Regions from separate parts of the Paenibacillus donghaensis genome, predicted to be linked through region 2. Evidence: riboswitches for the same ligand, from Rfam matches in the RefSeq annotation. Region 2 holds a riboswitch; each other region holds the start of a gene.
What was found. A riboswitch is a leader RNA that binds a small molecule or an ion and turns the genes downstream of it on or off. The one in region 2 is predicted to bind cyclic di-GMP.

Region 1: another riboswitch for cyclic di-GMP. It lies ahead of B9T62_RS35365 (transglutaminase-like domain-containing protein); the one in region 2 lies ahead of B9T62_RS40335 (choice-of-anchor A family protein).
Region 3: another riboswitch for cyclic di-GMP. It lies ahead of B9T62_RS38075 (PA14 domain-containing protein); the one in region 2 lies ahead of B9T62_RS40335 (choice-of-anchor A family protein).
Region 4: another riboswitch for cyclic di-GMP. It lies ahead of B9T62_RS02590 (S-layer homology domain-containing protein); the one in region 2 lies ahead of B9T62_RS40335 (choice-of-anchor A family protein).

Annotation. Positions count from the first base shown of each region.
Region 1 covers NZ_CP021780.1:7,792,570-7,800,248, forward strand. Annotated here, with positions in the region: gene B9T62_RS35345 (phospholipid carrier-dependent glycosyltransferase) at 1-2,721, shown strand, start outside; gene B9T62_RS35350 (glycosyltransferase family 2 protein) at 2,936-3,913, shown strand; gene B9T62_RS35355 (GtrA family protein) at 3,903-4,307, shown strand; gene B9T62_RS35360 (class D sortase) at 4,323-4,991, shown strand; cyclic di-GMP riboswitch class I at 5,109-5,190, shown strand; cyclic di-GMP riboswitch class I at 5,275-5,355, shown strand; gene B9T62_RS35365 (transglutaminase-like domain-containing protein) at 5,369-6,178, shown strand; rRNA gene B9T62_RS35370 (16S ribosomal RNA) at 6,601-7,679, shown strand, end outside.
Region 2 covers NZ_CP021780.1:7,626,205-7,633,883, forward strand. Annotated here, with positions in the region: gene B9T62_RS34600 (carbohydrate ABC transporter permease) at 1-260, shown strand, start outside; gene B9T62_RS34605 (family 43 glycosylhydrolase) at 274-1,143, shown strand; gene B9T62_RS34610 (YhjD family protein) at 1,282-1,683, opposite strand; cyclic di-GMP riboswitch class I at 2,285-2,374, shown strand; gene B9T62_RS40335 (choice-of-anchor A family protein) at 2,476-6,018, shown strand; gene B9T62_RS34645 (alpha/beta hydrolase) at 6,626-7,606, shown strand.
Region 3 covers NZ_CP021780.1:8,439,679-8,447,357, forward strand. Annotated here, with positions in the region: gene B9T62_RS38060 (glycosyltransferase) at 1-1,087, shown strand, start outside; gene B9T62_RS38065 (UDP-glucose dehydrogenase family protein) at 1,092-2,432, shown strand; gene B9T62_RS38070 (sugar phosphate nucleotidyltransferase) at 2,483-3,856, shown strand; cyclic di-GMP riboswitch class I at 3,994-4,073, shown strand; gene B9T62_RS38075 (PA14 domain-containing protein) at 4,088-6,409, shown strand; gene B9T62_RS38085 (glycosyl hydrolase) at 6,438-7,679, shown strand, end outside.
Region 4 covers NZ_CP021780.1:643,433-651,111, forward strand. Annotated here, with positions in the region: gene B9T62_RS02560 (IS1634 family transposase) at 1-620, shown strand, start outside; gene B9T62_RS02565 (hypothetical protein) at 650-1,339, shown strand; gene B9T62_RS02570 (hypothetical protein) at 1,444-2,445, shown strand; gene B9T62_RS02575 (DUF3037 domain-containing protein) at 2,415-3,293, shown strand; gene B9T62_RS02580 (CHRD domain-containing protein) at 4,024-4,425, opposite strand; cyclic di-GMP riboswitch class I at 5,190-5,283, shown strand; gene B9T62_RS02590 (S-layer homology domain-containing protein) at 5,335-7,488, shown strand; gene B9T62_RS02595 (DUF6531 domain-containing protein) at 7,514-7,679, shown strand, end outside.

The DNA.
Region 1 (7,679 bases), 170 kb from region 2:
GCTTTTGGCCTCATGCTGCTGTTCCTGTTTAATCCGGCAGTGCTGATCAACTCCTCAGCCTGGGGCCAGGCAGATTCATTTTTCCTGATCTTCCTGCTGCTCGCCATCAAGGGGGCCGCAGACAAAACCCTGGTGCGTGCCGCCATCTTTTTTGCCCTGGCCACCCTGATCAAACCGCAGGCGCTGATCTTTACGCCGGTGCTGCTGTTTGCCTTCTATCACCAGCGGGCCTGGAAGCAGCTTGCTGTCGGGGCCCTTTATGGTCTGGGTATTTTCGGCGTGCTGGCAGCCCCTTTCTTCTGGAATAACGGAGGTTTTGCCGGAGTAATCAATCTGTACAAGGCGACTTTGTCTTCTTATCCGTATTCTACGGTTAATGCCTTTAATCTATATGCGCTGACAGACCCGATGTGGGCAGCGCTCGACAATACGTGGCTGGGGATTACCTACCGGGTATGGGGCTTCGTGTTTATTCTCGTGGCCGTGGCAACGTCAGTCTTCTATTCCTTCAAGCGGGACCGCCAGAATCTCGCGAAATCCTATTTCATTGGTATGGTGCTGATTGTGATTGTCTTTGTCCTTGGCACCAAAATGCATGAGCGATATATGTACCCGGCATTGCTGCTGGCTCTGTTCGCCTATATTGAAAGCCGGGACCGCAGGTTCCTGACATTGTTTCTCGGATTCAGCCTTACGCAGTTTATCAATGTCGGCTATACGCTGGCTTTTCTGAACATCCAGAGCAATCCGCCGAATGACGGTATTGTGCTGCTGACGGCCATTACGAATCTTCTGCTGCTCTGCTATATGCTGTATATTGGATACGACTTGTATATCCGTGGCCGCCATAAGCTTCTGCCCCAGCCGCTTACAGGCCAGGAGAAGTACAGCCGCGATCTGCAGACGGCAGAGGAATTGCGGCCGCTGGCCGAGGAGACCAAGCTGAAGCTGCAGCGCAAGGATTGGATAGCGATGCTGGCGATTACTGCGGTTTATGCCGCCATTGCCTTGTTTAACCTGGGCTCTGACAAAGCACCGGAGACGCTGTGGGAACCTGCTGCCGGCGGAGAGAGCTTCTATGTTGACCTCGGCCAGAGCCGTCAGCTGGAGCGGGTAAATGTATTCGGAGGTACGGGGACGGGCAAGTTCAAGCTGGAATTCAGCCAGTCTCCCGATGCCTGGAGCAGCCCGCTTACAGTAAACGAAGAGGTAGGCAATGTGTTTGTCTGGAAAAGCCAGCCGCTGAACGTTGCCGCAAGGTATGTCAAGCTGACCGTAGACTCACCGGGCTTCACCCTGAATGAAATGGCCTTCTATGAGCAGGGTGGCGGCAGAACGCCGCTGCCGGTTGCCGCAGTTACCCCGGATGCGGCAGCTGCCCCCAAAAGAGGCGAGCCGGCGAACCTCTTTGATGAGCAGACGCTGATTCCGGAATATTCCGGCTTTACGAACGGCACTTATTTCGATGAAATCTATCATGCCCGCACGGCCTATGAATATACCCATGGCATTGTGCCTTACGAGAATACACACCCACCGCTTGGCAAGCTGCTGATTGCGGTCGGGATGGAGCTGTTTGGCGTGAATCCGTTTGGCTGGCGGATCATCGGCACGCTGTTCGGGATTGCCATGCTGCCACTGATCTATCTCATGGCGCAGCGTTTGTTCCGCTCAACCACCTATGCGGCCTTGGCCACAGGATTGTTCGCCCTTGATTTCATGCATTTCACCCAGACCCGAATCTCGACGATAGACGTTTACGGGGTATTTTTCATCATGCTGATGTTCTACTTCATGCAGCGTTACACCACCCGAAGCTTCTACCGGCAGCCGCTGGCCAAGACCTTGCTGCCGTTATTTCTTTCCGGTCTTTTCTTCGGGATTGGGGTGGCCTCCAAGTGGATTGTTGCTTATGGCGGTGTAGGGCTGGCTATTATGCTGGCACTCTCGCTGTTCCAGCGGTATAAAGAATCACAGGCGGCGGGACGGGTGCTGGCCGAAGGCAAGCTTAAGGACGGGGAGCTGACGGCAGCTTGCCGCGTAGCAGCACGCTCCTTCTGGAAGAATACGATCATTACGCTGGCAAGCTGTGTGGTGTTCTTCGTAATCATTCCGGCCTTGATCTACAGCCTGTCCTTCTGGCCGGCGTTGTCGGCTTCAAGCGAAGGCTTCACCTTCAAAGGGCTGATCGATGCCCAGAAGAATATGTACAACTATCACAGTCAGCTGGTAGCCACGCATCCGTTTGCTTCCTCATGGTGGGAATGGCCGTTTATGAAACGGCCGGTCTGGTTCTACAGCGGTGGTGAAGGCCTGCCTGCAGGAAAGGTCAGCAGTATTGTGACGATGGGCAATCCGTTGATCTGGTGGACCGGGATTTTCGCTATGCTGGGTACACTATGGCTGACCCTGAAGCGCAAGGACAAGAACCTGTACATGATCTGGATTGCGTTTTTCTCGCAATATGTTCCCTGGATGCTTGTGCCGCGCGAGACCTTCCTATACCATTACTTTGCAATGGTTCCGTTTATGATTCTTGGCATTGTTTATGTCATGCAGCTGCTTGAGGGCAAATATGCCAAGGCGAAGACCCTGCGTTATGTTTATGTGGCAGTGGCCGCTCTGTTGTTTGTGGCGTTTTATCCGGTACTATCGGGTATGGTGGTCAGCGGAAGTTATGTCACAACCCTGCTGCGCTGGTTCCCGTCCTGGGTATTTTAGAGTACAAGATCGATGGATAGAAACTCGCCAAGCGCATTCCTTTTTGCAGAGCGGGTTTCTATTCAAAAGATAAGTATTTATATGTTCACGCTATAAATGCTCCTTCTCTTTCTCGCTGAAACGGATACCGTCCTTTGAAGGACGGTGAAGCCGTTTCTACTTGTTAGTACAGCTTACGCGGCGTTAGGCCGAACAATCGTTAGGAGGAACCAAGGTGAAAGCCAGATACAGTGTAATTGTACCGATGTTCAATGAGGAGGAAGTGATCACTCATACCTATGAGCGTCTGAAGCAGGTGATGGATGGCAGCGGCGATACCTATGAGCTGGTGTTCGTCAATGATGGAAGCCGCGACCGTACCGCAGCGCTGATGCGCAAGATCAGCAGCCGGGATGAGAACGTCAAGCTGATTGATTTCTCCAGAAATTTCGGGCACCAGGTGGCGATCACAGCCGGAATGGATTATGCCGAAGGGCAGGCCGTGGTGGTCATCGATGCCGACCTGCAGGACCCGCCGGAGGTTATTCTGCAGATGATCGCCAAATGGAAGGAAGGGTATGATGTTGTTTATGCGAAACGTCTGAAACGTCATGGCGAGACGATATTCAAAAAAGTGACAGCCAAGCTGTTCTACAGACTGCTCAGCAGCATGACCAGTGTGGAGATTCCCACCGATACCGGCGACTTCCGTCTGATCGACCGCAAGGTGTGCGACGTGCTGCGCGGACTGAAGGAGAAGAATCGCTACGTCAGAGGTCTGGTCAGCTGGGTGGGCTTCCGTCAGACGATGGTCGAATATGTCCGTGAGGAGCGTTTTGCCGGGGAGACCAAATATCCGCTCAAAAAAATGATCCGCTTCGCCCTGGACGGCATCACCTCCTTCTCCCATAAGCCGCTCAAAATCGCTTCCTATATCGGATTCTTCCTATCCTTCTCCAGCTTCATCTATCTGTTCTTTGTGCTCTTTCAGAAGATGTTCACCTCCTGGACGATTCCGGGCTGGGCCTCCATTGTCGGCGTCAACCTGCTCTTTAATGGAATTGTGCTGATGCTGCTGGGCGTGATCGGTGAATATATCGGACGAATCTATGATGAATCCAAGGACAGACCCTTGTATATTGTACGTGAGACCCAAGGGTATGCAGAGAATGAGTCCATGGACAACCGGAAGGAAGAGGAGCATGTCAGATAAGAATCTCCGCGCCGGAGTGATCCAGTTTCTGAAGTTCAATGCTGTAGGCCTGGTGAACACGCTGATTGATTTCGTGATTTTCACCTTGCTGCATTCTTTGGGGATGGCCTATTCATTGGCCCAGGTTATCTCCTATAGTGCGGGTACGGCAAACAGCTTCATACTGAACAAAAAAGTCACCTTCAAGGACCGCAGCCGCGTAGCCGGCGAAGGGTTTGACCGGATGCAGCTGGTGAGGTTTATCATGCTGAATCTGGTTGTGCTCGGGATTTCACTGCTGCTGATGCATCTGCTGACAGACAAGCTTCAGATTCAGGTACTGCTGGCCAAGGTGCTGGTTACGTTTGTTACTGTTATTATTAATTTTGTGGGAAGCCGCAAATGGGTCTTCTAAGGAGGTGGGAGAAGAATGCGCAAACTATCGTATTTTCTTATTTTGGCCGGGATTCTTGTGATTTTATTTCCCAAGGCCAATGAATGGTATAACGACAGGCAGCAGGATAAGCTGCTCGAGGACGCTCTGCAGAGCTACAGTGACAATAGTGACAGTGAGCCGCAGGCACAGTCGGGCTTAACCAGCAGTTACGCTGAAGTGACCAGGGTGCTGGCGGATGAGTCCGCTCTCAATGAGGCAGACCAGGCTCAGAAGGAGACCAAGCAGGAAACGATGGAGCCGGGCGGACAAGTGATGGCTATTATAGAAATTGACAAGATTGATCTGAAGCTTCCCGTTCTGGAGGGTGCGACTCAAGCAAATATGAAGCATGCAGCGGCTCACATGAAGGAGACGGCTTCATTGGGGGAGAAGGGCAATGCAGCGATAGCTGCGCATAGGGCCAGAACTACAGGTCGGCTGTTTAACAGGCTAAATGAGGTGGAGATGGGTGATACCATCACCGTGAGGACGAAGGATAAGACCTATAATTACGAGGTGTACAATATTTCCGTCGTAGAACCCACGGATGTATCCGTGCTTAACGGCAATGATAAGGACTCTATTCTTACGTTGATTACATGTGATCCACTTGTAAATCCTACCCACCGGTTGATTGTACATGCCAAATTACCCAATCCATAGATCCAAGGTCCCGTTGAAACAGATCAAACGGCAAATTTTAAATATAATGCTAGGAAACTAGTGCTTGGACTCTTGTATATAAACAAAAATATGATAGAATTAGACTATAAAAGCTAAACACGATAACGGCAAACCTGTCGAAAGGCAGGGACGCAAAGCTAAAGGGCCTTTTCCACAAGGATGGCAGCCAGCTACCGAAAGATGAGGCTTTTTTTGTTTGCTCAATAGGAAATCTATCCTATTAATTTAATCCATAGTGTACAAGCTGTAGTAGATAAAGCTTATACGATAACGGCAAACCTGTCGAAAGGCAGGGACGCAAAGCTAAAGGGCCTTCCCGTAAGGATGGCAGCCAGCTACCGAAAGGAGTTTTATCCATGAAGAAATTTTATGCTGTGTTAATATCATTGTTTGTAGTAACAGCGTCCTTTCATAGCACTACGGTTGAAGCCGCTAGTGTAGATTCCAACTGGCTGAACACATCCAACCTGAACCAAGGGGTAATCGGAATTAACTATGACGTTCCTAAGGACAAGCGTATCAAGGTCATGATAACCAAGGACAACAGTAGTTATACTTACAATCTCTACAGCTCCAACAAGGCAGAATCTTTTCCGCTGCAGCAGGGAGATGGCTCTTACAAGGTATCTGTCCTAGAGAACACCACTGGTAACAAATACAAAGCAGTCCACAGCGAAGTAGTGGATGTATCAACCAATAACAAGAACTCCGTATATTTGAGCTCCGTTCAGAATGTGAAATGGAACTCCTCAGATAAAGCTATCCTCAAAGCCAAACAGCTTACCCAAGGCAAGACGACTGATCAAGAGAAAGTCAAGGCTATCTATAACTACGTTGTGGAGAATGTGAAATATGATTATTCACTCGCAAACAGTGTAACAACAGATTACATTCCCAATATCGACAACACCCTTACCAGCAAGAAAGGCATTTGCTATGATTATTCTTCCCTGTTTGCAGCTATGCTGCGCAGTGTGGACATCCCTGCCAAGCTGGTTATGGGGAATACTAGTTATGTAGCTCAATATCACGCTTGGAATGAAGTATTCCTTGATGGCAAATGGGTTATTATTGATACAACTGTTGATGCAGGTCTGGGCAAGAACGGCAAATCAAACGAATTGACCAAGGTTGCCAGTAAATATAGCGCAGTGAAGTTCTACTAAACGGATACAACATTAGTTTATAATAAACAACCTGCTGAATTTTAAGCGGGTTGTTTTTCTTTTGAATTAGGGGTTGCTTTTTACTAGGGGGATGGGGTATTATAGGTAAGCGTTGTTAGAGCGTGTCAGGAAATTTAGAGAATGATTAACTTGATAAATTGTTCTCAAAAATAAAGCTTGCATCGCCCGAAACAATATGATATATTATAAGAGTTGCTGGTGACGCAAACATCACTGACAACGAGAACTTGATCTTTGAAAACTGAACAACGAGTGAGTGGGATTTTACGAAAGTAAAATCCAAAAGAAGATGAGTTTCACGCAAGTGAAGCTTGTCGGTAGAGAATGCAAATTCTCGTCAGATGTTTCAAATTGAGCATATCGCTCTTTTCAATACTTTATCGGATTTATCCGATAAAACCAATTTGGAGAGTTTGATCCTGGCTCAGGACGAACGCTGGCGGCATGCCTAATACATGCAAGTCGAGCGGAGTTTTGTTGAAAGCTTGCTTTCAACAGGATTCAGCGGCGGACGGGTGAGTAACACGTAGGCAACCTGCCCCTTAGCCTGGGATAACTACCGGAAACGGTAGCTAATACCGGATAATTCCTTGGTTCTCCTGAACCGAGGATGAAAGGCGGAGCAATCTGCCCTTAAGGGATGGGCCTGCGGCGCATTAGCTAGTTGGTGAGGTAACGGCTCACCAAGGCGACGATGCGTAGCCGACCTGAGAGGGTGAACGGCCACACTGGGACTGAGACACGGCCCAGACTCCTACGGGAGGCAGCAGTAGGGAATCTTCCGCAATGGGCGAAAGCCTGACGGAGCAATGCCGCGTGAGTGATGAAGGTTTTCGGATCGTAAAGCTCTGTTGCCAGGGAAGAACGTCCGGTAGAGTAACTGCTACCGGAGTGACGGTACCTGAGAAGAAAGCCCCGGCTAACTACGTGCCAGCAGCCGCGGTAATACGTAGGGGGCAAGCGTTGTCCGGAATTATTGGGCGTAAAGCGCGCGCAGGCGGCTATTTAAGTCTGGTGTTTAAACCTTGGGCTCAACCTAAGGTCGCACTGGAAACTGGGTGGCTTGAGTACAGAAGAGGAAAGTGGAATTCCACGTGTAGCGGTGAAATGCGTAGATATGTGGAGGAACACCAGTGGCGAAGGCGACTTTCTGGGCTGTAACTGACGCTGAGGCGCGAAAGCGTGGGGAGCAAACAGGATTAGATACCCTGGTAGTCCACGCCGTAAACGATGAGTGCTAGGTGTTAGGGGTTTCGATACCCTTGGTGCCGAAGTTAACACAGTAAGCACTCCGCCTGGGGAGTACGGTCGCAAGACTGAAACTCAAAGGAATTGACGGGGACCCGCACAAGCAGTGGAGTATGTGGTTTAATTCGAAGCAACGCGAAGAACCTTACCAGGTCTTGACATCCCTCTGAATCTGCTAGAGATAGCAGCGGCCTTCGGGACAGAGGAGACAGGTGGTGCATGGTTGTCGTCA
Region 2 (7,679 bases):
TGAACCATTGGAATGCCTTTTTTGACGGAATGATTCTGATGAACAAGCAGAGCAACATTCCCCTGCAGACGTATATCCAGCAGCTGGTGGTGCAGCCGGTCGTTTCATCGACAACTAGGGCGGAGGATCTGATCAACTTCTCGCAACGCACCTTCAATGCCGCCAAAATTGTCGTAACCATGCTGCCGATCCTGGTGATCTATCCGTTCCTGCAGAAATATTTCGTATCCGGCATTACGCTGGGCTCGGTGAAAGAATAAGGAGGACCTCAACTTGGATATCCATAATCCCGTCTTACCCGGTTATTGGGCGGACCCATTCATTCTGCGTGACGGTGACGATTATTATCTGTACCCGACCAAGGACAGCGACGGTTGGCAGTATGAGAAGTTTCATGTGTTCCACAGCCGCGATCTGATCCACTGGGAGGGGCCACAGGTAACGCTTGATCTGCAGGAGGTCAGTTGGGCCTCCTCGCAGGCCTGGGCGCCGGGGGTGAACAAATACAAGGGCAAATATTATATGTATTTCACGGCGGAAGCACAGATAGGAGTGGCCGTATCCGATACGCCTACCGGTCCCTTCAAGGATCTGCTGGGGCGTCCGCTGATTACCAAGGACCAATACGCTTGCCAATCCATTGATGCCGATCTGTTCGTGGACGAGGACGGACAGCCTTATCTGCTCTGGGGCCAGGGGAAATGCTGGATTGCGCCGCTGGCGGAGGATATGATTTCTTTTGCAGGCGAGCCGTTGCCGCTCTCGGACCAGATCTACCGGGCGAAGGGCGCCGATCCGGCACAATTCGACATTTCCATCTACAATGAAGGGCCGCATCTGCAGAGAAAAGACGGATTATACTGGCTGACCTGGAGCAATTACGATACCCGTGATCCGCGTTACCAGATTGCTTATGCGTTCAGCAGCCATATCTACGGTCCTTACGAGGTTCCCGAGAATAATCGGCTGACGCTCGCTTCAGAGCAGGCGGTGGGTACAGGACATGCCTCACTAACCACTCATGGAGAGGACTGGTACCTGGTCTACCACCGGCTTGCCGATCCCGAGCACAGCCTGATGCGTGAAACCTGTGTGGCAGTGGTGCAGTTTGCTGATGGACGTCCTTTTGTAGCTGTGGATTAGGTAATTAGGACTCAAAAAATTAATGTTATTTTCATGTGATAATCAGCTTGTTTTCAGGTTAGGGGGATATACTAAGAACTACCAAACACCCCCAGTGTTTTGTATATAGTTGACAGGTCCTGCCGGAGAAGGTGGGGCCTATTTTTTTGACTTTAGCTGATATTGCTCCTCATAGCTCTTGTAAGAAGAAATATCCAGACCCAGATAGCGGCGCATATGGATTGCGGCCTGGGCGGCGATAATATCGTTCAGCAGCAGCATGCGGTCATGGTACCCCCTGCAGATAAACTTTGCTTCAATGCCGATCTTAAGCCGATGTTGCTCATATACTTTGATTCCGCGTGTTCTCATTTCTTGCCGGACGTCTCTTAGGTCTACCGTAGCTGTGGACGATGCGATCTTCAGGGCTTCCAGGTAGGGGGCGGGTGTACGCAGATGTGCCGACATGATGGCGCTATCCCGCTCAAAAGCACTTAAGATCAGCGGAAGCAGAATATAGGACTTCACGAGCATATGGTCCCTGCTGTCTGCTCTGTGCATAACCTTCACCACCTAATATACGAACGTATATTCGTATCATAACCTCTTTGCTGAAAAATAATCAATGGTATTTCTAAACAGTTCAAATAATGTGACATTGTTCACAACAAATAGTGTTGAATACATTTATATTAAAATTGAAATAATAAAAAGTAATATATATCGGGCTGATGGGCCAAAGGAGCAAAAAGAAAATGAGGATGAATCATGAAGGCAACCTTCGCCGTGGATTAATGTTTGGTCTGTGCTTGAGCGTTCCGCTGTGGATGTCGTTGATTGGCTGGTTCCAGCTGCTCTAATAAGCAGTTCGCTTGGGAAGTGGGCGGCACTTAATTGGATGAGACTTTGGACCTGTTGACTCCTGCTCATGCTGTAGGACGCTGACGAAATTCCAGGGTAATAGGGATATAATAAGGATTCAGCGATAGTTTTGGAAGCGCTTTATTTTCCGAGGGAGCAAGGATTACACCTGCGAAAAAGTTTTAAAAGGAATAGATTGACAATACATGGGGAGAGCAGATACACTATGTTTAGTTCAAAAGTAACAAATGTCATAGACCCGATGATTTCATACATAATTGAAGCGACTCCATAACATAATCATGTATAATCGCAAACCGTTCGAAAGGACGGGACGCAAAGCCAGGAGTCTAAAGCGCCGTATTAGCGCAATGATCGTCCGACTGCCATGAAGAGAGAAATCTACTTCGTGGCAGTCTTTTTATTTTGCAGTTTAAGAGACGGGCGGTTCTATTCATTGTTCCGAATATTATATTTTATTAGGAGGTGTTCATGCTGAGAAAAAAATTGAAAGCGGCGCTCTCGTTAACGCTGGCTATAGTTCTGGCGACCAGTGGTTTTTTCACTCTGGGTAATGGTGTTGTCAGAGCAAGCGGTTCTTCGTTGCTGGGAATCGCCGGCAAATACAATGTGTTTGTGCTGGGGGATATCACCACCCTTTCAGACACAGAGGGGAGGATGGCTGCGGGTGGCAATGTGCATGTTTCTAATTATAGCGTGGGCGACAGGTTGTCAGATGGCGAGATTCCATCGGCACACACACTTGTTGTAGGCGGGGATCTCGCTTTTAATGGCGGATCTGTGTATGGAAACATTGTGCATGGGGGGAAGTTTAGCGGTGATGTAACGCTTATGAAGGGTGGAACGAGGACGACGGGCTACCCGATTGATTTCTCCGCTGCCTTCCAATCCTTGCGTGCGAAGTCAGATGAGCTTGCAGCTCATCCCGCAACGGGCAGCACTGAATTCAAACATGGCGGTCTTACCTTAACGGGTACCGAACCAGGTGTTAATGTCTTTGATGTACTGGGCAGCAATGTATCCAGCAGTACTAGCTTCACCATCAACATTCCTTCAGGTTCTACAGCAATTATTAATATCAGCGGTTCCAGCGTAAATATGAAGAATTTTGCTTTTCTTCCCAACAACACTCTCAACAGCAGAAAAATCTTGTTTAATGTGTACCAGGCCAGCCAGATGGAATTAGGCGGCATCAATATTATGGGCAGTATGCTTGCTCCGCGTGCAGCGGTTGAATTCAACAATGGACAGATTAATGGCACGATGGTCGCCGCTTCAATAAAAGGAGCCTACGGAGAGTTCCACCATCACCCGTATGATGGCGATGATCCGGGAACAACGCCGACACCAACACCGACAGTAACACCAAAACCAACGGCCACGCCAAAACCGACGGCAACACCAACGGTAACGCCGAAACCGACAGTAACGCCAAAACCGACGGCAACACCAACAGCAACACCAGCACCAACAGCAACACCAAAACCGACGGCAACACCAGCACCAACAGCAACACCAGCACCAACGGCAACACCAGCACCAACAGCAACACCAGCACCAACGGCAACACCGAAACCAACGGCTACGCCGAAACCAACGGCTACGCCGAAACCAACGGCCACGCCGAAGCCAACGGCTACGCCGTGTCCAACACCGACAGTGAAGCCAACACCAACGGTGAAGCCAACACCGACAGTGAAGCCGACACCAACAGTGAAGCCAACACCGACAGTAAAGCCAACGCCAACGGTGAAGCCAACACCGACAGTGAAGCCGACACCAACAGTGAAGCCAACACCGACGGTGAAACCAACACCGACAGTGAAGCCGACACCAACAGTGAAGCCAACACCGACAGTGAAGCCGACACCGACAGTGAAGCCGACACCGACAGTGAAGCCGACACCGACAGTGAAGCCAACACCGACAGTGAAGCCAACACCGACAGTAAAGCCAACACCGACACCGACGGTAGCACCAACGCCGACACCGACGGTAGCACCAACACCGACACCGACGGTAGAGCCAACACCGACACCGACGGTAGCACCGACGCCGACGGCAGCACCAACGCCGACACCGACGGCAGAGCCAACACCGACGCCGACGGCAGCACCAACACCGACACCGACGATAGCACCAACACCAACACCGACACCGACGGTAGAGCCAACACCGACGGTAGAGCCAACACCGACACCGACGGTAGCACCAACGCCGACACCGACGGCAGAGCCAACACCGACACCGACGGTAGCACCAACGCCGACGCCGACGGCAGAGCCAACACCGACACCGACGGTAGCACCAACGCCAACGGCAGCACCAACGCCGACGCCAACGGCAGCACCAACACCGACACCGACGGTAGCACCAACACCGACACCAACGGCAGCACCAACGCCGACACCGACGGCAGAGCCAACACCGACGCCGACGGCAGCACCAACACCGACACCGACGGTAGCACCAACACCGACACCGACGGTAGCACCAACGCCGACACCGACGGTAGCACCAACGCCGACACCGACGGCAGAGCCAACACCTACACCGACGGTAGCACCAACGCCGACGCCAACGGCAGAGCCAACACCGACACCGACGGTAGCACCAACACCGACACCGACGGTAGCACCAACACCGACACCGACGGCAGCACCAACGCCGACACCGACGGCAGAGCCAACACCGACGCCGACGGTAGCACCAACACCGACACCGACGGTAGCACCAACACCGACACCGACGGTAGCACCAACACCAGAACCGACAGCAACACCAGCACCGACAGCAACACCAGAACCGACAGCAACACCAGAACCAACAGCAACACCAGAACCAACGGCAACACCAACACCGACACCGACGGTAGCACCAACACCGACACCGACGGTAGAGCCAACACCGACACCGACGGTAGCACCAACGCCGACGCCAACGGCAGAGCCAACACCGACACCGACGGTAGCACCAACACCGACAGCAACACCAACACCGGAACCGACAGCAACGCCAACACCGACACCGACGGTAGCACCAACACCGACACCGACGGTAGCACCAACACCAACGCCAACGGCAGAGCCAACACCGACACCGACGGTAGCACCAACACCGACACCGACGGCAGAGCCAACGCCGACACCGACGGTAGCACCAACGCCGACACCGACGGTAGCACCAACACCGGAACCGACAGCAACACCAACACCGGAACCGACAGCAACGCCAACACCGGAACCGACAGCAACACCAGCACCGACAGCAACACCGGAACCAACAGCAACACCAGAACCGACAGCAACACCAGAACCGACAGCAACACCAGAACCAACGGCAACACCGGCACCAACAGCAACACCGGCACCAACAGCAACACCGGCACCGACAGCAACAGCAACACCGGCACCGACAGCAACACCAACACCAGAACCAACGGCAACACCAGAACCAACGGCAACACCAGAACCAACAGCAACACCAGCACCGACAGCAACACCAGCACCGACAGCAACACCAGCACCGACAGCAACACCAGAACCAACAGCAACACCAGCACCGACAGCAACACCAGAACCAACGGCAACACCTGCACCAACAGCAACACCTGCACCAGCACCAACAAATGATCCTGGATTCACACCATTTGTACCGCCAGCCCCTACAGGTCTGACTACAATTGGAACAATTGTTGACGATGAAGTCCTGATTGAGGATGAAGAGGTGCCACTGGGACCTGTAGCCACGGCTGCACCTACAGCGACACCGGCACCTACTGCAACACCTAAGCCAACGCCAGCTGTCACGCCACAGCCTACACCGGCTGCAGATCCTGAGCCGGAAATCCTCATCCCTGACGAGGAGATTCCTCTGGGAACAGTAACGGTAAGCGACAAACTGCCACAGACTGGAGAGTCCAGCCCGGCTCCTTATTATGCCGCTGGTCTCGCGATTGTTGGCTTCGGCTTGCTGCTCCGCAGAAAAGCTGGAATTGCAAGACGCAGACGCTAAATAGGTAAAGCAGCTTGGCTGCTGACAAGAAGAAACGGATGCCTTTCTCTAAAAGAGAAGGCATCCGTTTCTGCGAGAAATAAGAATCATTTAGAGCGCCGTTATATGGAAGAGTTGTCCTCCGTATAGCGGCTTTTTCTGCTACTGCTTAGGTCGCGGTGAGGATTTAGCAGATTGCTTTGGCACGTTCGGAGCAAATAGATGCGAAAGTGCAACTAATTTCAGCTGAAGCCTCTGTCAGAAGGCGATTAAGTGCGATATTGCAACTAATCTTGAGTAAATCAAGTTCTCAACGTTCAAACGATGGAATTAAGTGCCTTTTTGCAACTATTTGCTCCAAAACGGAAAAAAACGGATAATTAGATGCACTTTTGCAACTAAATCAATGGTTCGAATTTAGAGAACTCCCATGGAGCTGGAACTTCCATGGGGGTAGCATACTAAGGTCTAAATAATAAACTTTTTCTGGTCTTTTGCATGGGTTTAACTCCATAAATTATCCTTCTATTTCTCGCAGAAACGGATGCCGCCTCTTGCTGAGGAAGGCGAAGCCGTTTCTTCTTGATATCGGTATAGCCGTGTTATACTGCCATAGAGCAGTTGAAATATGCCGGAAGGCCGGGTGAAGCAGACAGTGATATGGAGCATTATATTAATAGCGGTATTGGTTATTCTTGCCGGAGTGGTCACGTATGCGGGATTTTTCTTCTACGGGGTAGCTATAAAGCGGGCGCCGAAGGAATTTCTCAGCAAAACTCCGGATTTAAAGGTTGACCCTCCGGTAGCGGGTGCATCGTGGGGGGAAGGCAAGGACTGGGTCGCCCGGCATGACCTGGATAAGGTGGAGCTGATCTCGGAGGACGGTTTGAAGCTGCAGGGCTATTTTATCGCTTCGGAACAGGCTAAGGGACGTACAGTGATTGTGGCCCACGGCTATTCCGGCAAAGCCAAAGACATGGGGGCGTACGCGAAGCTATATTACGAGAAGCTTGGCTATAATGTGCTGCTGCCGGATGCCAGAGGGCATGGCGAAAGCGCAGGCAATTATATTGGTTTTGGCTGGCCGGAGCGCCGGGATTATCTGCAATGGATTCATTATGTGATGGAACGTACGGGGCCACAGGCGCAGATTGTACTGCATGGGGTATCCATGGGAGGCGCGACGGTGCTTACAACCTCGGGTGAATCGCTGCCGTCGCAGGTGAAGGCTATTGTGGCGGATTGCGCCTTTAGCTCGGTGAAAGCGCAGCTTGCCTATCAGCTGAAAAGAATGTATCGTCTGCCAAGCTTTCCGTTCGTGCAGATTGCAAGCCTGGTTACCCGTCTGAAGGCAGGGTATTTCTTCGGTGAAGCCTCTGCCATGAAGCAGGTGGGCAAGGCCAAAGTTCCGATTCTATTTATTCATGGGGACGCGGATACATTCGTGCCATATGAGATGATGGATGAGTTATACGAGGCCTGCAACAGTCCTAAACAGAAATATACGGTGGCGGGCGCAGGGCATGGTCTGGCCTATGATACGGATAAAGGGGAATATGCCCGCAAAGTAACTTCTTTTGTGAATCAATATGTAAAAAGTAGCCCTTAAATGTAGACAGCGCCCGGGTATCCGCAGTATTGCGGTTACCCGGGCGCTTATATTTCCACACATGGCAGACGAA
Region 3 (7,679 bases), 810 kb from region 2:
AGCGCACGATTACTTAATCCAAATGGGCGGAGCGGAACGTGTGGTGGAGGTGTTCCACCAGATGTACCCGGAAGCTCCGATCTTCACGACGGTTTTTAACGGAAGCCGCCTAACTGACAACCTCAAAGACGCGGATATCCGGGCCTCCTGGCTGCAGAAGATTCCGGGTGTGAAGACCAATTTTAAAGGGGTGCTGCCGCTTTATCCCATGGCCATCCGTGATTTGGACTTTCGCGGTTTCGATATCGTCCTTAGCTCCAGCAGTGCTTTTATGAAAAGCATTCAGGTGCCAAAACATACGTTTCATCTTTGTTACTGCCATACTCCAATGCGGTTTGCATGGGATTACGACACTTACATGGAACGTCAGTCGAATTCCGGTCTGTTCAAGAAGATGCTGAAGGTATATATGCAGCAGCTCAAGAGCTGGGATCAGAAGACCTCCAAGAATGTGAATCAGTTCGTAGCCAACTCGTCTGTCGTCAAGAAGCGGATTGAGAACTACTACCACAGAGATTCGGATGTCATCTTTCCGCCCATCAACACTTCACGCTTCAAAAGCTCGGCCAACATCGGCGATTATTATCTGATTGTGTCCCGGCTGGTCTCCTACAAGCGGATAGACCTGGCTGTCGAAGCCTTCAGCCGCAACGGCCTCAAGCTGCTGATTGTCGGCGACGGACCTGACCGCAAGCGTCTGGAGGGCATGGCCAAGGACAATGTGCAGTTTCTGGGCAGGCTGGAGGATGAGCAGGTTACCGGGCTGATGGCCCAGTGCCGGGCGTTTGTTTTTCCGGGAGAAGAGGATTTCGGAATTACCCCGCTGGAAGCCAACGCCGCTGGAAGACCGGTCATTGCCTATCAGGCAGGCGGGGCGCTGGACACGATTGTGCCTTATGTGAACGGCGTATTTTTTCAGCATCAGGAAGTGGAAGACCTGCAGCAGGCGATCAACGAAGTGGAAGCCTATGCCTGGGATATCGGCCAGATTATCGGCCACGCACAGAAATTCGATGAGCAGACGTTTATGGTCCAGTTCAAGCAGTATGTTGAACAGGCCTACGTCAATTTCCTAAAAGGAGGATGAATGTATGAAGCTGGCAGTAATCGGCACCGGCTATGTCGGTCTTGTATCGGGCGTATGTTTCACACTGAATGGTAATCATGTCATTTGCGTCGACAAGGATGAGGATAAGATAAACAAGCTGAACCGGATGGAATCTCCCATCTATGAGCCGGGGATTGAGGCTTTGATCGAGATGAACCTCCGCGAAGGACGGTTGTCCTTCTCCTCCGACCTGAAAGAGTCGGTACGCCGCTCGGATATTGTCATCCTGGCTGTGGGAACACCGTCTCTGCCTAACGGCGAAGCGGATCTGCGCTACATCGAAGGCGCTGCCGCCGAGATCGGCGAAGCGATGGAAGGCTACAAGATCATTATGACCAAATCGACGGTTCCCGTAGGCACCAATGAGAAGATCCGCAACATGATCGCCGCGCACACCAGCCATCCTTTTGACATCGTATCCGCTCCTGAGTTCCTGCGGGAAGGCTCAGCCATCGAGGATACGCTTCATCCGGACCGGATCATTATCGGCCTTGACAATCCGAAGCTTGAGTCCACCATGCGTACGCTGCATAAGGGTTTCACGGAGAATGTATTCGTAACCGACATCCGCAGCGCAGAGATGATCAAATATGCCTCCAACGCCTTTCTGGCCACCAAGATCTCATTCATTAATGAAATTGCGAATATCTGTGAAAAAGTGGGAGCTGATGTAACCGAGGTGGCGCAAGGAATGGGCATGGACCGCAGAATTGGTTCCTCGTTCCTGCAGGCCGGTATCGGTTATGGCGGCTCCTGCTTCCCGAAAGACACCAATGCGCTGATCCAGATCGCCGGCAACGTCGATTATGAGTTCAAGCTGCTGGAATCGGTGGTTGAGGTGAACAAGGGACAGCGGTTTATGATTCTCTCCAAGCTGCATGAATCGCTCGGCAATCTGCGCGGCGCAGTCATCGGCATCTGGGGCCTGGCGTTCAAGCCTAATACGGATGATGTCCGTGAGGCGCCTGCCCGTGAAATCGTTGAAGCGCTGGTAGCCGAAGGCGCCATTGTGAAGCTGTACGATCCGATTGCTGCGGACAATTTCAGACAGCAATATGATCACCCGCAGCTGCGCTGGTGCACGAAGCCGCAGGAAGCGGCGGAAGGCAGCGATGCGGTATGTCTGCTGACCGATTGGAGCGAGTTCAAGGAGCTCAACCTGCATCAGCTGGCCCAGAGCATGCGCCGCCAGGTGCTGATCGACGGCCGCAATGTGTACGGCAAGGAGCAGATTGAAGGCACAGGGCTGGAATACCACTCGGTGGGACGCCCGGCGATGGGCGGTCTCAGCGGCTATTCTCCAAGTGTGGCAGGCGTGGTTTAATTACAGGCTTCTACAATATGCTTCACCTAATCCATGAGGAGGGTTCACTTATGAAACTGGTACTTTTGTCAGGCGGTTCAGGAAAACGGTTGTGGCCTTTGTCCAACGATTCACGTTCGAAGCAATTCCTAAAGGTACTGGAAAACCCCGCAGGTGAACCGGAATCGATGGTTCAGCGGGTATGGAGACAGCTTCAGGAAACCGGCATGGCGGATTCCAGTTATCTGGCCACAGGCCGCAGCCAGGTGGAGATGATCCAGAGCCAGCTGGGGCATGACGTTCCGATTATTGTGGAGCCGGCGCGGCGGGACACATTCCCGGCAATTGCGCTGACAGCGGCCTATCTGTATTCGGTGGCTGGTGTATCCCCGGCCGAGACGGTAGCGATCCTGCCGGTGGATCCCTATGTGGAGGCTTCCTTCTTCCAGGCGGTGGCCCAGCTGGAGCAGACCATGCAGGATAGCGGGGCGAATCTGGCCCTGATTGGCGTGGTGCCGGAGCACGCGTCGGAGAAATACGGCTATATTATCCCTACCAGCGCCGAAGCCGGGCCGGGCGGGTACATGCAGGTCAGTCATTTTCAGGAGAAGCCGGAACGTAAGCAGGCCGAAGAGCTCATAAGCCGCAATGCCTTGTGGAACTGCGGCGTGTTTGCCTTCCGCTTGGGGTATCTGCTTGATATCCTGCAGCGCAAGGGGCTGCCGCTGAATTATGAAGAACTGCAGAAGCAATATAAGCTGCTGGCGTCGATCAGCTTCGACTACGAAGTGGTAGAGAAGGAAGAGAATATCGTGGTGCAGCCGTACGACGGATTCTGGAAAGACCTTGGCACCTGGAACACTCTGACCGAGGAGATGACCAGCAACCATGTGGGCAAAGGATTTGTGACCGCCGATTCGGAAGGTACCTGCCTGATCAATGAGCTGGATATTCCAATCACGGTGATCGGGGCGAAGGATCTGATCATTGCTGCCAGCCCGGACGGCATTCTGGTGACCCACAAGGCGGAAAGCCCGAGAATCAAGGAAGTGCTGAAGGCTTTTGAACAAAGACCGATGTACGAGGAGCGCCGCTGGGGCCATTATAAAGTGATTGATTATGTGAAATATGATGAGGGCAATGAGGTGCTGACGAAGCGGATTTTTATCTCCGAGGGCAAGAACATCAGCTATCAGCTGCATCACAAGCGCAGTGAGATCTGGACAATCGTCAGCGGAGAAGCGAGCATTGTGCTGAATGAGAAGATGCATAATGTGAAGGCGGGCGATGTGGTCCGTATTCCGCAGGGCACTAAGCATGCGATTCTGGCGGTGACGGATATGGAGTTTATTGAGGTCCAGACTGGCTCGGAGCTGGTGGAAGAGGATAATATCCGCATCACCCTGAACTGGGAAGATATCGAATTACAGCAGTTTATATCTTAGGTCCAAACTAACTATTTAAACAAATAAAACGGATTCAAAACAGGTCTTAAGCCTTATTTTTCGAAATTAGTCAATTAATGACCTAAATAAAAACTAAATAGAGTCGATACTTACGGTTAGAGGGATCAATCCTTCAATAACGATAAAGGCAAACCTGTCGAAAGACTGGGACGCAAAGCTATAGGGCCTTCGCAAGAGTGGCAGCCTGGCTACCGAAAGGAAGAGATGAAATTGAGATCTTACCGCACGTATCGACTATTGTTTATTGTGGCCGCTGTTGCCTTATTTATGACTGCTATTCCCTGGGGCAGAGGGATGATTCCTTCTGTAGATGCAGGGGCTCTAAATTCCATGCCCCCCGTAAACCGTGAAGCTTCCCCCCAAGCAGTTAAACTACTAGAATATCTGAACGCTGTGTCCGGACAAGGCATTCTTGCCGGCCAGCATGACTACCTGGAGAGCCCGGACGAGATGAACAACAAGCTGAAGAATACAAGCGGACAATATGCTGCGCTTCACGGCTATGAGCTGGGAGGAATCAGCGGGCAAACCGAAGGCACCTTGGCCTGGCAGCGCCAGAATGTGGTGAACAGTGCGATCAACTGGAACCGAAACGGCGGGATTGTAGCGATGACCTTCCATGCCAATCTGCCCGGAACCTCTTATGACTGGTCCAATGTGCATAGAGGGCTTAGTCAGAGCGAATTCAATAAATATGTAACTCCCGGCACTCCTCAGTATAATAACCTGATTGCCCAGCTAGACAAGGTCGCGGTATCTCTCAAACGCTTGCGTGATGCCGGTGTACCGGTATTGTGGAGACCCTACCATGAGATGAATGGCGACTGGTTCTGGTGGGGCCGCAAAACGAACTTCCCTGACCTGTGGAATATTATGTATGACCGTTTTGTTAACGTTCATAAATTGAACAATTTGCTGTGGGTGTGGAATCCGAATGCGCCTAATGTATGGTCTGATCCCTACTCCCATTCCTATCCGGGGGCGGATAAGGTGGACATTCTTGCAGCAGACATATACGAAAATGATTACCAGCAGAACTATTATGACAGCCTGCTCAGTCTGGCCGCCGGCAAGCCGATTGCCATTGGGGAGAACGGAGAAATGCCGGATACCGCGAAGCTGCTGCAATCGCAGAGCGAGTGGGTATATATGATGAACTGGGGAAAGATGTTATATGAAAAAAACAGCACGGAAACCATCCATGCTTTCATGAACAGTAGTTATACGCTGACCCGGGATAAATACAAATCGGGGGTGCTCCCGACTGCTACGGCAACTCCAGCGGCAACACCGGTGGTGACAGCCACGCCTGCACCTACACCTACACCTACACCAACCACTGCTCCGAGACCTGTGGTTACGGCAGCACCTTCACCAACTCCCATGCCTGTAGACGGTAATCCGGTAGTTCCGGCCAGCGGGCTTACGGGCGAATACTTCAGAAATATGCAGTTTAGCGGAACGCCAGTACTGGTGCGCAATGATAAGAACATTGATTTCAACTGGCGTCAGGGCGCGCCCGATTCATCGCTTGGCGTGGATTACTTCTCCATTCGCTGGAGCGGCCAGATTAAGCCGCTCTACAGTGAAACCTATCAGATCTATACGGCATCGGATGACGGTATTCGCGTCTGGATGGACGACAGCCTGATTATCGACAGCTGGACTAAGCAGAGCGGCACCGAGCGAATGGGCACGATTGCCCTGCAAGCCGGGCAACTGCATAACATCAAGGTGGAGTATTACGAGAACCAGGGCGATGCCCGCATGAAGCTGATGTGGCAGAGTCCCAGCCAGGCGAAGGTAACCGTTCCGGCGAGCGCATTGTTTAACGGGGCAACTTCTGCTGCGAATTCGCTTGAGATGGCTGTATCCACGCCTGCGCCTACGCCCGTACCAACAGCTGAACCGACCTTAGTGCCCACGCCTACACCAACTGCAGCACCAACACCGGACTCAACGCCTGCACCGGTACCAGCCGCAGCGCCAACACCGGTCCCCGCCGAAAGCTTACCGCCGGTTATGGAAGCTCAGCCTGAGCCAATGCCATTGCCGATGCCAGAGCAGGCTGCATCTCCCGAAGCTGCCGCTCCTGCCGCTAACGGTCTGTATGGCGAATATTTCAGCAATATGCAGCTGTCGGGCAGCCCGGTGCTGATGCGTGAAGATGCCAAGCTTGATTTCAACTGGCGGCAAAATTCGCCGGACCCGTTGCTCGGGATTGATTTCTTCTCCGTTCGCTGGAGCGGACTGATCAAACCTGAGTACAGTGAAACCTACCAGATTTATACCACATCAGATGATGGCATCCGAGTCTGGGTGGACGGCAGCCTGATCATCGACAGCTGGACCAAGCAGAGCGGCACCGAACGTGTGGGTGAGATCAGTCTAAGCGCAGGCCAGCTGTATGAGATTAAGGTTGAATATTATGAGAACCAGGGTGATGCCAGAGTGCGTCTGATGTGGGAAAGCGCCAGTCAGTCCAAAGGAACCGTACCAGCGAGTGCGCTGTTCCTTCCTGCAGGTGTTTGACTTACAGCCGCTTAGAAGGAGGAATACTTTGAAGAATTACCGTAAATATATGCTGTTGACGACCCTATTGCCGGTTATTCTTATGGTGACCCTATTACACTGGACAGAGGCGAGGAATCTGACAGAGTCAGGGGATATCACCTTGACGGAAGTCAAGGTTCCCGCATCTGCGCCGATAGCTCCCGTAAATCCCGAAGCATCCGATGAAGCCAGTGAGCTGCTGCGTGATTTGGTCAATTTAAGCGGCAAGGGAATCCTCTCCGGCCAGCATGATTACTTGGAGAGCCCGGATGAATTCAACAGCAAGCTTAAGAGCGCTACAGGCAAACAAGCCGTGCTGCACGGCTATGAGCTGGGAGCATTGAATAACCAGTCCCCGGCAACCATTGCCGCCCAGCGTCAGGCAGTTGTAGCCAGCGCAATCAAATGGCATAAAGACGGCGGCATCGTGGCGATGACTTTTCATCAGAGCCTGCCCGGCACCTCTCCGGAATGGTCCAGGGTTCAGATGAATCTGAGCCAGGCCAAATTTAATGCCTATGTCACACCAGGTACTAAGGAATATCAGAGCCTGGTGGCGGAGCTTGATGATATCGCCGAATATCTGGGGGAGCTGCGTGATGCGGGTGTACCTGTAATGTGGCGGCCCTATCATGAGATGAACGGCGGCTGGTTCTGGTGGGGCAAGAAGAACAATTTCGAAGTACTCTGGAACATTATGTATGAACGGTTTACCGATGTGCACAAGCTAGATAATCTGCTGTGGGTATGGAATCCGAACGCGCCGACCAAGGAGGCCGATCCGTATGCGCCGTATTATCCGGGAACGGATAAGGTAGATGTACTGGCTGCCGATATCTACAACAATGACTTCAGACAATCCTATTACGACAACCTGCTTAAACTTGCCGACGGCAAGCCGATTGGCATCGGCGAGAGCGGAGAGCTGCCTGACCCGGCTATGCTGGCCAAGAAACAGAGCCAGTGGGTTTATATGATGACTTGGGGCAAAATGCTGACCGAGAACAACAACATGCAGCAGATTAAGAGCTTTATGGGCAGCAATTATACCGTGTCCCGTGAAGATTTCGTGCGCACGGAACAAGCCGCTATAGCTCCGGTCTCCCGCAATGGACTGACCGGCGAATATTTCAACAATGCGGAGCTGTCCGGGACAGCTGCAGTCATTCGCAAGGACAGCAATATTGACTTCAATTGGCATGGGGAAGGTCCGGCAGAGGGAATTGGCAAGGACAGCTTCTCCATCCGC
Region 4 (7,679 bases), 1.6 Mb from region 2:
GGGGGACTCAAGGAAAACGTTCGTATGTTCATGTTTATCATAACGCTCGTGCTGCCGCAGAGGACAGGGACGATTTTCATGAAAAGTTGCTTGAATACAAGGCAGAACTGGAGTCGGGACACAGAGTCAAAGAACACGAGTCGTTTTATCAGCGATATTTTATCATAAAGAATACCCCGGTGAGGGGGGTCAAAGTAAGATTCAATCCAGAAGCCGTGCAGGGCTATCGCAAGCGCTATGCCGGTTTTTTCATCCTGTTTACCACTGGCATTAAAAACCCCGCAACGGCACTGGATAGCTATCGAAATAAGGACGTCGTGGAAAACTGTTTTGATGATCTCAAGAACCAACTGGATATGAAACGGCTACGGGTTCATCATTCCTCGACCATGGATGGCCGGATATTTCTGCAATTTATAGCGCTCATCTATATCAGTGCGATCCGCAATACGATCCAAAAACATCCCTCGCTGGCGCATTTTACCGTGAAGGAACTGCTTGAGGAAATGGAGACGCTCTCCAAGATCACCTATTCGGGACGATATGGATCTATCTTTACCGAATCTACCAAGATGCATAAAGAGATCGCACGCATTTTTAATATAGACCTTAAAACCTAGTTATAATTTGCGGGGAATTCAGGTTCTTAATGAAAATTGATCAAAGTATTATACAAAAAGAAGGAGTGCAGGCTTATTATAATCGTTTTATTCTTATTTTTTTGAAGATATTGAGATTAAACGATATTAAAACTGAAGAAGGTAAGTATTATTCAAAGACTTATTTTTTGAGATTTCTACGAGAACAAGACGATGATCTATTCAAATTTACGTATAGATTTTTTGCCAGGGCAATCTTAAGAATTGAAACTGGAAAACCTATAATAAAACATTTTAAATATGTTATCTTTGTTGTCTTAAGTCGTCTATTTAACTTCCAAATCGATTTGAAAAGTGATGGATTTATGCAAGGAATGACTATCTCTACTCCAAAAGATGAGAAAGTATTGGTTAAAGAAAATACTTATATTTTTCATGATTTAAATATAGAACTCGATAGAGTTCATGGAGTTAAGGGTCAGACCCATACAGCCACTTTATACTTAGAAACCGTGTACCATTCTAAGACAGTGGAAAGTATCATAGAATACATAACTGGAGGAAGCAAAGAAAAATTAGAGGCATATGAAGAAAAACATTTAAAAGTAGCTTATGTAGCAATGACAAGGCCAACTGACTTATTATGTATATCTATGGATGAAGAAGTTTACTTAAAGAACTTAGAGCAATTAAGTACATTGGGGTGGGTTCATTATACTGAAGCTCTATCAATACAATAATCTTATCATACGTTCATTTTTTAATTCACAATTATTATATTCATAGTATATAAACTCTGCTAATATTAAATTAAATTTCTTCAGGCACACAAAGGGGGGATTCTGTGTTAGAACATATTGAAGTAGATGCGTTTGTTAAAGTACTAGGTGACAATACGGGCGGAATGAGTCGACCCGTTCAAGTAATTGGAAGCAACGGTAAGGAATATGTACTTAAAAATCAAAATGTTTATGACCCGTCACGTAGAACCTGGGTTGAATGGGATAGTATGTTTATTCAAGAGGTGCTAGTTCACCGTATTGCTAAACACTTTGGGATAACAGTACCCGATTGTGCTATTGCTAACGTTGATAGTATATTTCTTACACACGCTCCAGCCTTGAGGTTTACTCATAATTATGTTCCTGGCTTTCATTTTGCTAGTAATTTAGTAGACGGAGTCGAAAATAACTTGCGTGATGGTTATGAGACACTGTTAGCTTTGCGTAAACCGTACATAAAAAGACCTTGGTCATCTTTTTTTAATAATATTTCAAATAAGTCTGATGTTTCTAAGATCGTTATTCTTGACTTATTAACTGCAAACTTTGATCGTTTTGGTAATTTTGGGAATTTGATTATTGCTACTAATAATGGGGAACGTCTAATGTATTGCATCGATCACGGTCATTGCTTTTGGGGACCGGCATGGTCTAATCTTCAAAAAAGACAGTGTATGCTAAGTGTTTCCCAGGGTGGATACATTGATTTTTGGACAAAAGCATTGACTCAAAGTAGTGGCGGCGCATTTATGTCTGGTTTAGGTGAAATATTTCGGGCCTTAGATCAATATATCGATGTTGCAAACAATGAGGATCATTGTTTTTATGATATCGTTTTAGAAGCAGAAAAAATTACTCCTGCATTAATCGATAGCTGGTTTTCAGGAATTCCCGATGAGTGGTATAAAGACAAATTATCTCAAATTGATCATTACAAACACTTTATTATGAATCAAAAGCAACTATTAAGGGAATTATTGAATATAATGGCCGATAAGGGTGCTTTTCAAACTCACTTAGGGGGGGAACTAAAATGGAACGTAAAGCCTACTGGTACTCAGTAGTACAGTATTGTCCTAGTGATTTGCGAGGGGAAACAATCAATGTTGGGTTAATGTTGCATAGCCCTGAAGAAAATGCATTATTCCATTCGATTTTGGATGAAAGTTCCCCTAAGATTAGAGGATTACTACAGGATGAGGTTGCGTTTAAAACATTTAAAGTACAAAAAGACATATTTGATTATTTCATAAATTCTGTAATGTCAAGTCCATCACTCTTTACTCCAAATATAAATGATAAGAATTTCTTGTTACAAATACAAGAAAATTTACCCAGTCAATTTAAATTCTCTGAGCCAACATTCTCATTAACAAGAGACCCTAAACAATTATTCGAAACACTGACTAAGACATATATCGGTGAACTCCCTTCAAAGGATATTATCGTAGAGGAAATTGTTAGTAGGAATGTTAAGCAATACACAAAAGAAGTGTTTAATCAAAAAAAGTGGATAGGAACAAAGATAAAACCCAACGTAAAAATTCATCCAATAAAAGACATTAGTAATATGCACTTTACAGTTGATTATGTATTTAAAAATGGAGTGTGGAATCTCATTCAAACCTTTCCATCAAATTCAACTCCTGACAAACTAACAGAATGGTTTTCTAAAACAAACACAATGCTTGATAATTATAAACAGGACTCAGGATTCTTTTTAATATATGATCTAAATGATCACTTAAATAAAGATAGAACAATTGATGACATGGTTCACTTTTTTGAAAAGAAAGATAATAGGATTTCCCCTGTAGCAATTGAATCAGAAGCTTTTAATAAACTTTGCCTTAAAGTTGAAACTGAAGCAAAAGATATTACCTTATATGAATCAGAACTTATTGCTATGTAAAACTAAGAATTTTTGTAAGGCGTTGGTACAACCTCATTATAACGTATCTGTCGGACTTTCTCTGAGGAGAGAAGCCAGAAAATGCCTGTAGGATTTTGTCCTAAGCGTGGTCAAACGGATAAACCTCCGAAATAATAGTGATTGATTGGACGTAAAAAAGAGCAGGAATGTAAGGCTTCTGCTCAAATCTATTTGCTAACATTTTTGCTAACATGGCTGCATATACAAATTTCTGAACGCAGAGACTATAGAACACAAAAGGTGCCTTTAACCCGCATGGTTAAAGGCTTTATGCTCGAACTTCCCATAGCGTAGAAAAGGGTCTACGAAGACCATTTCAGGACTTAAAATCCTGCGGTAGGTAACTACAATACGGGTTCGACCCCCGTCCTCGACATCAGAACGTTTTAACCCGTTGCATCAACGTTAAATGAGCGTCAGGTATACGCTAATCCTGTGTACTTGCGCGAATACGGTTAGCTGACGCACAGAACTCGATCGCCTGCCGTTCATTACAAATGGAAGATTGTTTGGCCAGAATTACGAAGATTAGCGCTTACAATTCGTGGAAAAAGGTGTTGACACGGTTCGGCTCCATACCATTCCATTGCAAAAAGCATCGATCCAGTGGATCGATGCTTTTTGCATGTGGAGAGCGGTCGATTCTGCAACCAGCGTGAAGGTACTCTCTGCGTGAGGAGCACGTTTATTTCAATTATTCATGTATGATTTACGAAATAACTTGGCCGCGGATTTCTCCATTTGGATTTTGTATGGTGTGTACATTGACATAAGCATTGCCTCTTTCAAATTCACGGACTAGATCGCGGATCGTCTTCCCATTTAGAGGGCCGACTAAATCATTGCGAGTCAGAGTCCCACGAATAACTCCTCGTCTTACGGAAATTCCAAATTTCGACGGGCCGAATAGAAAGGCGACTACAGGACCGTTTTCACCTCTTCGCCCAAGATGAATATGGGCTTGTGTTACTCGGTTTATATTTCGGATGACAATTCTAAATACTAATTTATCACCAGCACGGTTAAGCTGAAAAAAAGCATTTCCTGTAGAGATTGTCCTTACAGGAGGGACTTCGTTTCTTCCTTTCAAGAAAGCCCTAAACGCTTTGATATTCCTCACCCCTTTTCGTTGATACGGTATTATATTCCGTGTGGAAGGAGGGGATTGTTCATCCGTCTAGGGTTGATGGATTTTTTGTGAATGAATAGGGGGATACTCGGGTGACATCAACGTAGGCAGCCCGTCTGATGTACTGCGAATTATGAGGTCCCCCTTTTTTTCCATATGTTGCTCGTCCGAGACTGTCATACCACACTGCGCGACAAGGAGACTTAGAATAACAAATGAAGGCTGCCACCAGTAACCCGCGCTTAACTTTCAGACTCTTGCGGACTCAGCAGCCCCTATTTGCTGTAAAAAGGCTGTTTTGCAGGATTAACGGACTCAGGAGCCCCTATTCAAGCGAAAATCCACTATTTAGGGCCTATTTTGCCGACATAGCGGCTATGCGGTCCGCTAGACTCCAAACCATGGCAGCAATGAGGAAATAGGAGCTATAGGGTCCGTTAGGACGTGGGTTATCTGAAGTTCGGGTGGGGGAGGGTTTGGGTTAAGGTAGCGTGATCCCACAACCTTCTCGAGTAACCTTCTATATCCTCGCAGGGTCCTAAGTAGTAACCGATTACTAAACTAAAGGCTGAGGACTGTCTTATCCGCACGATATGCGGTAAGATAGTCCCTTTTTACTCATTTTAATCCCATAAAAAGGTATAAATAGAACATCTTAATTTTACAGGAATAAATTCCGATAATGAAAGAGTCCTGTACATCAAAACTCGCACCTACAAAATCAAAAAGGGACATAAAAACCGAGTTTGGAACAAAGGCAAATCCGTACGAAAGTCGGAGACGCAAAGCCACGGGTCTACTTCATCCAAGGGAGGATGTTAAGACAGCCGGGCCACTCAAGGCACTTGGTTATTTGGCGTGCCTACAAATAGCGCTGGGGGAGAGAAGTGAATGAGGTTTAGAAGGGATATGAAGTTGTCGCGGTCGGTTGTGGCCGCAGTGGTGGCGGTGTGTATGCTTGCGGGGCTGTTCATCAGTAGTCTTAGCATGAAGGAGGTTTCGGCAGCCGGGACAGATCCGGGCAGAACGGACTATAGCATATCCGGAGACCGGATTGTATGGCTGGAAGCAGGTGCGAACGGTGTGAAACAGGTGTACGCGCTGAATCAGAGCAGTGGTGCAGGTACTGTGCTTACGACGAGTTCATCCGCCAAGGATGCGCCTTATATGAGCGGAAACGTTGCAGTGTGGGCGGATAAGGGAACGGAGCAGGAATCCTCCTTGAACTGGGACATCTATAGTTCCGATCTGGAGACAGGCACCCGCAGGAAGCTTAATCAGCAGTCCGGACAATATGGCAATCCAACTACGGATGGAGTTGGCGTGGTCTGGTATGAGCGCAAGCATTACGGCAGCATGATCTATCATGATCTGGCAACGGGCGTTGAAGCTGATCTCGGCGAAGGTCGATTCCCGGTGCTGGCCGGTGGAAATGTGGTGTATAAGAATGCCCGTGACGGAGGCCTCGGTCTGCTGAATTTGAGCAGCGGAGTTACGCGTGCGATTGTTAGCCTGGGCGGAGCTAGCTATGTGGACTGGTTTGTTTTTAACGGGAGCTATGTGCTGTTCAAGCAAAAAAACGGCGCCTCCGAGAGCAAATATGTGCTTATGAATATCAAGGATCTGACTGCTCAGCCTGTGGATCTCACTGAGATGAAGCCTGGAGGAACAGAGTATGCCTTCATGTCCATAGGTGAGGGGCAAGCGGTGTTTCAAGAGGAAGTGGACGGTGCTGTCACGCTGCAGCAAGTAAACCTCTCTACATATGCAGTAAAACCGCTGCCAGGATTAGAGCCGGGAGCAAAGCTGATCGGAATAAGCGGGGATAAGCTGCTCTATAGCAACAAGGATGACTACATAGAATCGATTGACTTGAAAGAAGGATCAACCAATCCAAGTCCGGAAACGACTCCATCCCCAGGCACAAACCCAGATCCTGGAACAAACCCAGATCCTGGCACAAGCCCAAATCCAGGTACAAGCCCAAATCCGGGAACAAACCCAAATCCAGGTACAGCCCCGAACACGGGTTTAATCCCGGAAGTGAAGATCCCTGTGGTAACCGGAGCCAAGGATAGTCAGGTAATCGGAAGTGCTGGAGGTACCTTGTCCGTACTGAATGGCTGGGCGCGGCTGGAGATTTCAGCAGGAACATTCCCGGACAACACCAGCGTAAGCTTGGCTCAGGCTGAGCTGGAGACAGAGGTACTGCTCGACTCAAGTGGCCACAAACTGCTGAAGGCAGGTTCCGCCTGGCAGGTACAAGCAAGTGCTCCATTCCTAATTCCGGCCAAGCTGGCGGTAGGGTATCCGAAGGAAGAACCTTGGACGGCAGAGCGTGAGAAGCTTGGAATCTACAGCTACAATCCGGCAAAAGGCATCTGGAGCTATATTGGCGGAGTGACTGCGGCGGAAGACGGCTTCGTAGAGGCCAGGATTGCAGCTTCTGGACTGTATGCGATAATGCTGCGCGAAGCTAAATTCACAGATATGTCAGGCCACTGGGCACAGCAAGCCGTAGAGGTGCTGGCGGCAAGAGGAATTGTGAATGGGATGAACGGCACCCTATATGCGCCAAAAGGCATCCTGACCCGGGCTGAATTCACCAAGCTGCTGGCAGCAGCTCTTCAATTGCAGCCGCTGCAGCCAGATACGCCGACCTTCCGTGATGTTTCAGCTGCGAACTGGTCCTATGCTTATGTGGAAGCGGCAGCGTCGGCAGGAATCGTAACCGGAGAAGCAGGACTGTTTCACGGCAATGATCCGCTGACCCGCGAACAGATGATGGTCATGCTGATCAGAGCGATTGACAGCACTGTGACTAATCCGACTACTGTTGCGGATTCGGCCAAGTCTCGGGCTGGACTCTCCGGATTCAAGGACAGCGCCAGCATCAGCAAATGGGCACGGGATTCCGTAGCTGCGGCGGTTGAGAAGAAGCTGGTGCAGGGTGACGGACAGCTTCTGAAGCCTAAAGATTCATCAACGAGAGCCGAAGCGGCAGTCATTATGTACAAGCTGCTGGCTGAGCTGAAATTACTCTAACTTATAACAGATAGGAGAACAATCTATGAAATTCCGAGCGTTAAAAAGGAAGCGGCGCAGCGGTGGCATGAAGGCGTATTTTAACCTCATGCTTGCGCTGCTGCTGGTCATAACTTACATTCCGGTCCTTCCGGGACTAGACAAGTGGACATCGTCAGCCTATGCGGCAACCAACATGCGGATTGAGCCGA